2 regions of the Thalassobacillus sp. B23F22_16 genome follow, and region 1 is predicted to be linked to the other one. Evidence: predicted binding sites of a transcription regulator. Region 1 holds the regulator's gene; the other holds the start of a gene.
The links. The regulator CtsR, encoded in region 1, represses protease genes until heat stress. The targets are predictions, from matches to a motif close to ATGGTCAATAAAGGTCAAACA.

Region 1 (4,430 bases):
ACCCGAAAACCGCTAGATATCTTACCTGATCGATCGGTCTCTACGGTTAAAAAGTACCTTCGTGAAAAAGGAGAACGAGTGGAAATGGTAATTATGGATATGAGTCCTACATTTAAGTCGGCTGTTCGCCAGGCACTAGGAGACCCGATTATCATTGCGGATCGTTTCCATTTTTGCCGTTATATTTATTGGGCATTAGAGCTTGTACGCCGGCGTGTGCAAAAAGACTTCCATGATTATGACCGAAAAAAGTGTAAGAGAATGCGTCATGTATTTAATAAGCCAATCGAAGATTTAACGGAAAAGCAGGGAAGATACTTAAGTAGATATATATCTTTTTCTGAAGATCTACAGCTAGCTCACCGATTGAAAGAAGAGTTCCGGGGGTGGATGGCGAAAGCTAAAGAGCTGGGCCTTCAGGAGCCTGCCAAAGTAAAGGAAACGCTTTTCGAATTCTATGACCGAGTGAAGGCCGTCGGCCTGCCGGAATTTGAGAAAGCAATTCAAACCTTTAAAAACTGGCAGCCAGAGATATTGAATAGCTTTACTTTTGGATATAGTAGTGGATTTATCGAGGGTTTAAACAACCAGACGAAAGTCATCAAACGAAACGCTTTTGGATTTAGGAAGTATGAGCGTTTCCGTAATCGTGTATTATTGCATCATCAATATAAGCATATGGAAATTCAAATGGGATGAGTAGGAGCTAGCCCCCTCTCACCCCAACATTTGATTTAGAACCTTTTTTAATAAACAGGTATAGAGTGCTATACTGTTCATACTTATATATAATCAGCATATATGTAGTTGTTGGAGGTGAGGATGATGGAAGCTATCCCTTTTTTGGATGATGATTTTAATACTTATTTCATCCGGCTGCTTATCGCTCTTTTTTTATCTGGCTTGATAGGTTTTGAGCGGGAATTAAAAAACCATTCTGCGGGTTTTCGAACACATATACTGGTCGGGGTCGGAGCTTGTCTGATGATGCTTTTATCTTTATATGGTTTTGAGACATTTATGGAGTCATCAGATAATATCAGATTTGATCCGGCAAGGATACCTTCATATGTAATCAGCGGAATCGGTTTCCTGGGAGCAGGCACGATTATTGTCAATGGTATGACTATCAAAGGACTGACCACTGCTGCTTCGATCTGGACGGTGGCAGCGATCGGTTTGGTGATCGGTGCCGGGATGTATGACGCTGCTATTTTTACCACCATTATAGTGCTGTTAAGTCTCGTAGTCTTGAATCAAATTGAAGAAAAAGTAATGGCAGGAAGAGGAAGAAATTTTGTTCGTTTGTTAGTAGAAAAAGAAGTCAACATGGGAGAAGTGGTAGAGACTTTTGATCAATTCGGTCTAAATGTAAAAAGATTATCTATTGAAAATGAACGAACAGGAGAACGGACGCTTTTTATTGAAATAGAGAGAGGACAAAAGTTTGACCAAACGGTTTTATTTGATTGTCTTTCTAAAATTGAACATGTCAAATTGGTATACGAGCGAAAAGCATGAAACCACACCTAAGCTGTACTGCATCTTTGTAGTACGGCTTTTTTCTACATAATCTCTTATAAATCTTGGTTTTAAAAACATGCGAATTAGGGGAACATGAATGGTATGAAAAAATTATAAACTTTTTAGTTGCATCCAGAAAAAATTTAAGTATAATAAAATTAAAGTCAAAGATAGTCAAAGTCAAAAGAGGAGGGGGGAAGATGCGGAATATATCCGACATCATTGAAGCTTATTTAAAACAAATACTCGATTCTAACCGTCAAGATGCAATCGAAATAAAGCGAAGCGAAATAGCAGAGCGATTTCAATGTGTTCCCTCTCAAATTAATTATGTGATTAAGACCAGGTTCACTGTGGAAAAAGGCTATATAGTAGAAAGTAAACGGGGTGGCGGGGGTTATATCCGCATTATACGTGTCAAACACCAGGATGATACGAAACTATTAGATGAAATCTTAGAAAACATCCAGGATAAAGTGACACAGACAGCCGCCATTGATATTATTGAACGACTATTAGAAGAAGAAATCATTACAGAGCGGGAAGCCAAACTGATGGTTAGTGTAATAACCCGTCAAGTACTGAACTTTCAACTGCCATTACGAGATGAAGTTAGAGCAAGGATTTTAACAGCGATGTTAACGACCCTTAGATATAAGATGTCATAAGGAGAAAGGGGAGAAGTTGAGATGGAGTGCCAAGAATGTCATCAACGTCCGGCAACTGTGCATTTGACTAAGGTAATCAATGGTGACAAAACAGAAATTCATGTGTGTGAACAATGTGCCAAAGAAAAAGGCTATGGAGAAACTTCCTTTTCATTGAATGACTTGCTATCTGGCTTATTCAACTTTGATCATGCCACCTCGATTAGCAGCGGCACAGCACCAACTTCCACGCAGCCTGCTAAGCAGGTACAATGCCCGAAATGCGGTCTTACGTATCAGGAATTTGCCAGAATTGGTAAATTCGGATGCGCAGAATGCTACAAGACGTTTGATGAGAAGCTCAATCCGATTTTTCGACGCGTGCATAGCGGGAATACCCAGCATAATGGGAAAATCCCAAAACGTGCAGGCGGTAACCTTCACCTTAGAAAAGAAATAGAACAGAAAAAACATGAGTTACATCAATTGATTGATAGAGAAGAATTTGAAGAAGCAGCTAAAGTACGCGATCAAATTCGAAAGCTGGAGAAACAGCTGGATGATGAGCAAGGAGGAGATGTCTGATGTCTCTTCAGAATTTCATGAATGAAGCGATTAGTCCATGGATGAAAGAGGAAGGTCCTGACAGCGATATTGTGCTCAGCAGCCGTATTCGGCTGGCCAGGAACTTTGCGCAGGTAACTTTTCCTATCATTGCAAAAGAAGAAGAGCTCAAACCGATTCTTGATTTTTTTAATCAAGAATATGCTCATCAGTCATTTAAAGACTATAAAAATCTGGAATTAGTAGAAATGAGCAGGCTGAAACCGATAGAAAAAAGAGTGCTGGTTGAAAAGCATTTGATCAGCCCTCATCTTGCTGAACATTCGGACCATTCGGCCGCATTGATTTCTGAAAATGAGCAAATATCGGTCATGATCAATGAAGAAGATCATCTTCGCATCCAGTTATATTATCCTGGTTTTCAACTAGAAAAGGCTTTACAACGTGCCTCGGAGCTGGATGATTGGCTGGAGGAGAAGATAAATTATGCCTTTGATGAAAAGCGAGGGTATTTAACAGCTTGTCCGACAAACGTCGGTACCGGGATGCGGGCTTCTGTCATGATGCATTTGCCGGCACTCTCCATGACACAGCAGGTAAACCGGATGATCCCAGCTATTAACCAGTTAGGGCTGGTAGTAAGGGGCATCTATGGAGAAGGAAGCGAAGCGTTAGGCAACATCTTTCAAATATCCAACCAAATTACACTTGGAAAGTCAGAAGAAGATATTGTAGAAGATTTGCAAAGCGTGGTAAGACAGCTGGTTGACCAGGAAAGGAAAGCACGCGAAACACTGATGCAGCGTTCCGGCATCCAATTGGAAGATCGTGTTTTCCGTTCATACGGAGTTTTAAAAAACAGCCGGATTATCGAGTCTAAAGAAGCTGCCAAATGCTTATCGGATGTCCGACTGGGAATTGATTTAGGATTTATTAAAAATGTATCACAAAATATTTTGAACGAGCTGATGATTTTGACGCAGCCGGGGTTTTTACAACAATACGCTCAGGAAACATTGACACCAGATCAGCGGGATATAAGAAGAGCGTCGCTGATACGTGAGCGACTACAATTAGAAAAAAAGTAACATTACTTTAAGGAGGTTATGTCCATGATGTTTGGGCGATTTACAGAAAGAGCACAAAAAGTGTTGGCACTGGCACAAGAAGAAGCAGTACGACTAGGCCATAATAATATTGGAACAGAGCATATTCTTCTAGGTTTAGTACGGGAAGGCGAAGGAATTGCAGCTAAAGCCCTCACTGCTTTAGGCCTGGAAGCGGAAAAAATCCAGGGCGAAGTGGAACAGCTGATTGGAAGGGGAGAGAAAGTTTCTCAAACCATTCATTATACACCGCGAGCTAAAAAAGTGATTGAACTATCCATGGATGAAGCTCGAAAGCTTGGCCATTCATACGTAGGCACAGAGCATATCCTGCTGGGCTTGATCCGTGAAGGTGAGGGCGTCGCAGCGCGTGTATTGAATAACTTAGGAGTGAGCCTGAACAAAGCGCGTCAGCAAGTGTTACAGCTATTGGGGAATAACGAATCTTCAAACGGACAGAATCGTCGTGGAGGTTCCAGCCAGGCAGCCAATGCCAACACCCCGACATTAGATTCCCTGGCACGTGATTTGACTGCAATTGCTAAGGAAGGAAATATTGATCCGGTCATTGGCCGTGGTAAAGAGATCG
Region 2 (4,430 bases), on a different contig from region 1:
AAAAAGTCTACCACTCACCAGTGGAGTTGCTTGTCCGAAAGAAAATGCGTTTAAAAAAAAATAATGTCTATATCGTTCGAATGAAAGAGGAAGTAAAGGCCTTTTTAGAAAAATTGGAAATTATGAATGATGGTCCTTTTTCCTTCAACCGAACCATTTCGGAAAATCATAAACAGGATATCTGCTGTAAACGCGCCTACCTTAGGGGGGCTTTTCTTGCAGGTGGTTCTGTCAATAATCCGGAAACATCTTCTTATCACTTGGAAATTTATAATTCTTATCAAGAACACAATGAAGCTCTATGTGAGTTGATGAATGAGTTTAATTTACATGCCCGGACCCTGGAAAGAAAAAAAGGGTATATCACTTATATCAAAGAAGCAGAAAAAATAACAGAATTTCTCAGTAATATGGGAGCCCATCAGGCATTATTCAAGTTTGAGGACGTGCGAATAGTCCGTGATATGAGAAACTCTGTCAACCGCCTTGTCAATTGTGAAACGGCAAACTTGAATAAAACAATTGGAGCCGCCTTCCGTCAGGTGGAAAACATTAAGTTTATTAAAAATACCGTGGGTATTGAAGCTCTGCCAGAAAAACTGCAGGAGGTAGCAATGCTGCGTCTGTTGCATCAGGATGTTTCTTTGAAGGAATTAGGTGAATTGGTTTCTACAGGGAAAATCAGCAAATCCGGAGTAAATCACCGGCTAAGGAAAATTGATGAATTTGCTGAGAAGGTGAAAAAAGGAGAGATTTATCCGACTTCCCAGCAATAAGGTGATTTCCAAGTATAATCCATGTTATTGATAGAAGATTCATGCTATAATGAATGCAATTAAAAAACGCTTTCAAGGAGAGCGTTTTTTCTATCACCAACTATGATAGCGCTTCCCATATAGGAGTGTAGAAGAGAGGAGAATTCAGGTGGTTGAACGGTCGTTGAAAGTGGAATTGGAAACAGGTCTGCAAGCGAGACCAGCAGCCCAATTCGTGCAATTAGCTAATCGTTTTTCATCCGATATATTCATTGAAAAGGACGGAAAAAGAGTAAACGCCAAAAGCATTATGGGATTGATGAGTCTTGCTATTGGAGCCGATGAAGAAGTACTGCTGATTACCGAAGGTTCTGATGAAGAACCGGCTATGGAAGAACTGCAGGCTTTCGTTATAAAATAGTAATGGTTGATGCTACTTATGTGAATAAATGAACATTGGGTATAGTGTGTTCAGGAAAAAAGCTTCCATACTAAAGACCCTGACCGGGAGGTCAGGGTCTCTTTTTGAATGAAAAAATAATTATTATTCGGTTGGTTTCTTTTCCATTACTTTGTCGATCAATCCATATTCTTTCGCTGTATGCGCTGGCATGAAGTTATCACGATCGGTATCCCGCTCGATAACCTCTAATGGCTGTCCAGTACGCTCAGAAAGGATTTTATTCAACTTTTCACGCATTTGCAAGATACGACGAGCATGAATTTCGATGTCAGCTGCCTGACCTTGCGTTCCACCTAAAGGCTGGTGAATCATAACTTCACTGTTTGGCAGTGCATAACGCTTACCTTTTTCACCAGCAGCCAATAGGAAAGCTCCCATAGATGCTGCCATACCGATACAAATGGTAGATACATTTGGTTTGATGAATTGCATCGTATCGTAAATTGCCATTCCAGCTGTAATGGATCCGCCTGGCGAGTTGATATAAAGAGAAATATCTTTGTCCGGGTCATCAGCTGCCAGGAATAGAAGCTGAGATACAATCGAGTTGGATACGTTATCATCGATTCCGCTTCCCAGCATAATGATTCGGTCTTTCAGCAGGCGTGAGTAAATATCGTATGCACGTTCTCCGCGGTTTGTTTGTTCAATAACTGTAGGTACTAAATTCAATGTAAATTCCTCCTTCATCACTTATTATCATTGGATGATGTGATAGTTTTATCATACATCCAAGGTCAATAAAGGTCAAACAAAATACTTCGACTTTATCAGGCAAAATTCCTTCTACCATGATTCCCTAAATCAGGCAGAATAAACCTGCCTCTATAGGTTTTTCCAGCTGTTTACAGTAGTTGATATTTGTTTTTGGGTCTTCCCCGACTCCCATAATCAGAAACAACTTCGATTTCCCCTTTTTCCACCATGTGATGGAGGTAGCGATGGACGGTCTGATAAGCGATTGGCAGTTGCTGCTGAATCTCATTGATAGTTACTGGCTGGTTTTGATTATAGAGGAAGTGTTTAATCGACTTGCGTGTCTCTTTGTTGATTCCTTTGTCTACATATATATCCTGCTCTGTATGAGCCAGTTTAGCGAATTTCATATTCAGTTTGATCCGTGATATTAAATCAGGTGCCTTTATTGGCTTCATGGCAAAATCTGTAGCACCTGCTTCTAAAAAAGTGTTGGCAATATCCTGTCGGTCATCCACAGTTAAAACGATGATAGGGATATGCTTGTTTTCCTTTCTAATGGCTTTGACAGTTTTCAACCCATCCCATTCCGGCATGTGATAATCGACTAACACCAGGTCAGGGTCGAGCTTTTGCAATAATGCCACCCCCTCTTTTCCATTGGAAGCTTCGGTGGATGGCCACTCACAAAATTCGCATATTTCTTTCAGGGTGAAACGTATGTCTTCATTGTCATCGATGATCAAAATCATCCTATCGCTTCCTTTCTTGAGTGCTGAGGGATAGTGATCGTGGTGATCGTATAAGAACCCGGTTCACTTGATACCTCAATACTGCCAGAATGACTCTCTATTACCCGCTTAACAAACGGCAGACCGATACCGGAAGAATTTTTAGTGCTGAAACCTTCCTGCCAAATGTGAACAAGGTTAGCCTGGTCGATACCAGGTCCGTTATCTTCTATTCTGATGCAGGTTCTATTAGCTTGATTAGTTACATCCACCTTGATTTTCCCCCCGCGGTCATGTAAATAAATCATCGAGTTCTCCAGCACATTGGATATTGCCCTGGAAAATCGTATTTTGTTAACATATAAAGGAGGCACAGCTTCATCGATATGAACTTCAAAGTCAATTGGCAGGTCATCTGTGTTCAAATGACTCATCACATAATCAAGCAATTCTTCTACTGGTATTTCTTTTCGAATATCTTCATAAAGTATATCCGAAATCATTTCTTTCATTTTCACGACCGATTGATTAATTCGGCTAAAATAACTTTTTGACTTGTGGTCATCTGCCTTTACCTTCATTTCCATCAAAGATAATAGCCCTTCAATCGCTACCAAGGGTGTTTTTAAATCGTGGACTAATGTATGCATCTCCTGATAAACCTTGGACTCAATTAAATCATTTCTGGTCCTTTGCAGTTCTTTTCCTTGTGCCTGGTATAATTTTAAAGTAGCGATTTGTTTATTGAATAAGTGAATCAGCGTAGTAAAAATCAAGGCAATGATAAAGAAAATAAGGAAAAATACTAAGGCAATCGTGCTGAAAAGGTTATGATCGGTCAAGAATTCATCTACAGTCTTTAAGCTCACAGCCAGGTCGTTTGTTCCAAATCCATAATGGCTTAAAGACGGAATCAAGTTAAGCCATTGAAGCGAGGTGGTTGTCAAAATCAACAAAACGAGAAAGGTTAAGGCGAAATAGCGCTGCTGTGGAAGGTAGGTACTAAATAATAGGATAAAGCCGATCGTCAGTAATTGCGGAAGGTACGCATAATATTCAGCATAAAGGAAGTTCAGCGCCCAAACTGCCATTAATGACAGAATGGCATACACTATTTGGAAGCGGACGGTACTGCTGTTTTTGACAAAATATCTAGTAAGAAATAATGTACCGAAAAAAATCATAGAAAACATCAGTACGTTCCGTGAAATATAGGCAAAAGCAGTAACAAGCAGCTTCCCGCTGTCTTCCTCAATAAGGCTGCGGTCGATCTCTTCATAGATGTACATGGACCAGTCCATCGTCAATGCTGGTATCAGCATTCCGTAAAAAACAAGTACAATTCCAAGGGTTCCCCAGAAAGGGTGTGTTTGCTGCTTCATTCTGAATCCCCCTACCTGAACACCGAGTTGAATGGTGTTTTCATATCTTCTATTTCATTTGCAAAGGTGGACTTTACTTTATAGTCTTGAATCATGTCCATTAAATTTTGAGGAGGGATCTCATGCTTTTTTCCAATAAAATAATCTGCATAAGGAAGAGTCATCGCTAAAAACTCCCACGATTCTTCATAATCCCTATATTGGACATCCAAATCAAAAATCACTACCGGTACTTGCTCTGCTTCTGCTTCTTTCATTAACTCAACGATACGTTCTTTCTCCTGAGCCAACTTTCTATTTTTATGTAGCAACCCGTTGTAGCTATAGCCAGCCACAATGACCAGCGTCTCGTATTCGTATAAATCTGTTGCCAACGCCCTTGGGCGGTATTCGGCATCGAGGT

Region 2: a site for CtsR is predicted at 1,952-1,972, ahead of clpP (ATP-dependent Clp endopeptidase proteolytic subunit ClpP). Genes of this name have one in related genera too.

The regions. Positions count from the first base shown of each region.
Region 1 covers NZ_JBIEKD010000021.1:1,117-5,546, forward strand. Annotated here, with positions in the region: gene ACGTNI_RS15030 (ISL3 family transposase) at 1-699, shown strand, start outside; gene ACGTNI_RS15035 (MgtC/SapB family protein) at 823-1,521, shown strand; gene ACGTNI_RS15040 (CtsR family transcriptional regulator) at 1,725-2,192, shown strand; gene mcsA (protein-arginine kinase activator protein McsA) at 2,214-2,756, shown strand; gene mcsB (protein-arginine kinase McsB) at 2,756-3,823, shown strand; gene clpC (ATP-dependent protease ATP-binding subunit ClpC) at 3,848-4,430, shown strand, end outside.
Region 2 covers NZ_JBIEKD010000019.1:13,913-18,342, forward strand. Annotated here, with positions in the region: gene whiA (DNA-binding protein WhiA) at 1-776, shown strand, start outside; gene ACGTNI_RS14430 (HPr family phosphocarrier protein) at 925-1,176, shown strand; gene clpP (ATP-dependent Clp endopeptidase proteolytic subunit ClpP) at 1,300-1,890, opposite strand; gene ACGTNI_RS14440 (response regulator) at 2,064-2,666, opposite strand; gene ACGTNI_RS14445 (sensor histidine kinase) at 2,663-4,027, opposite strand; gene ACGTNI_RS14450 (DUF6305 family protein) at 4,039-4,430, opposite strand, start outside.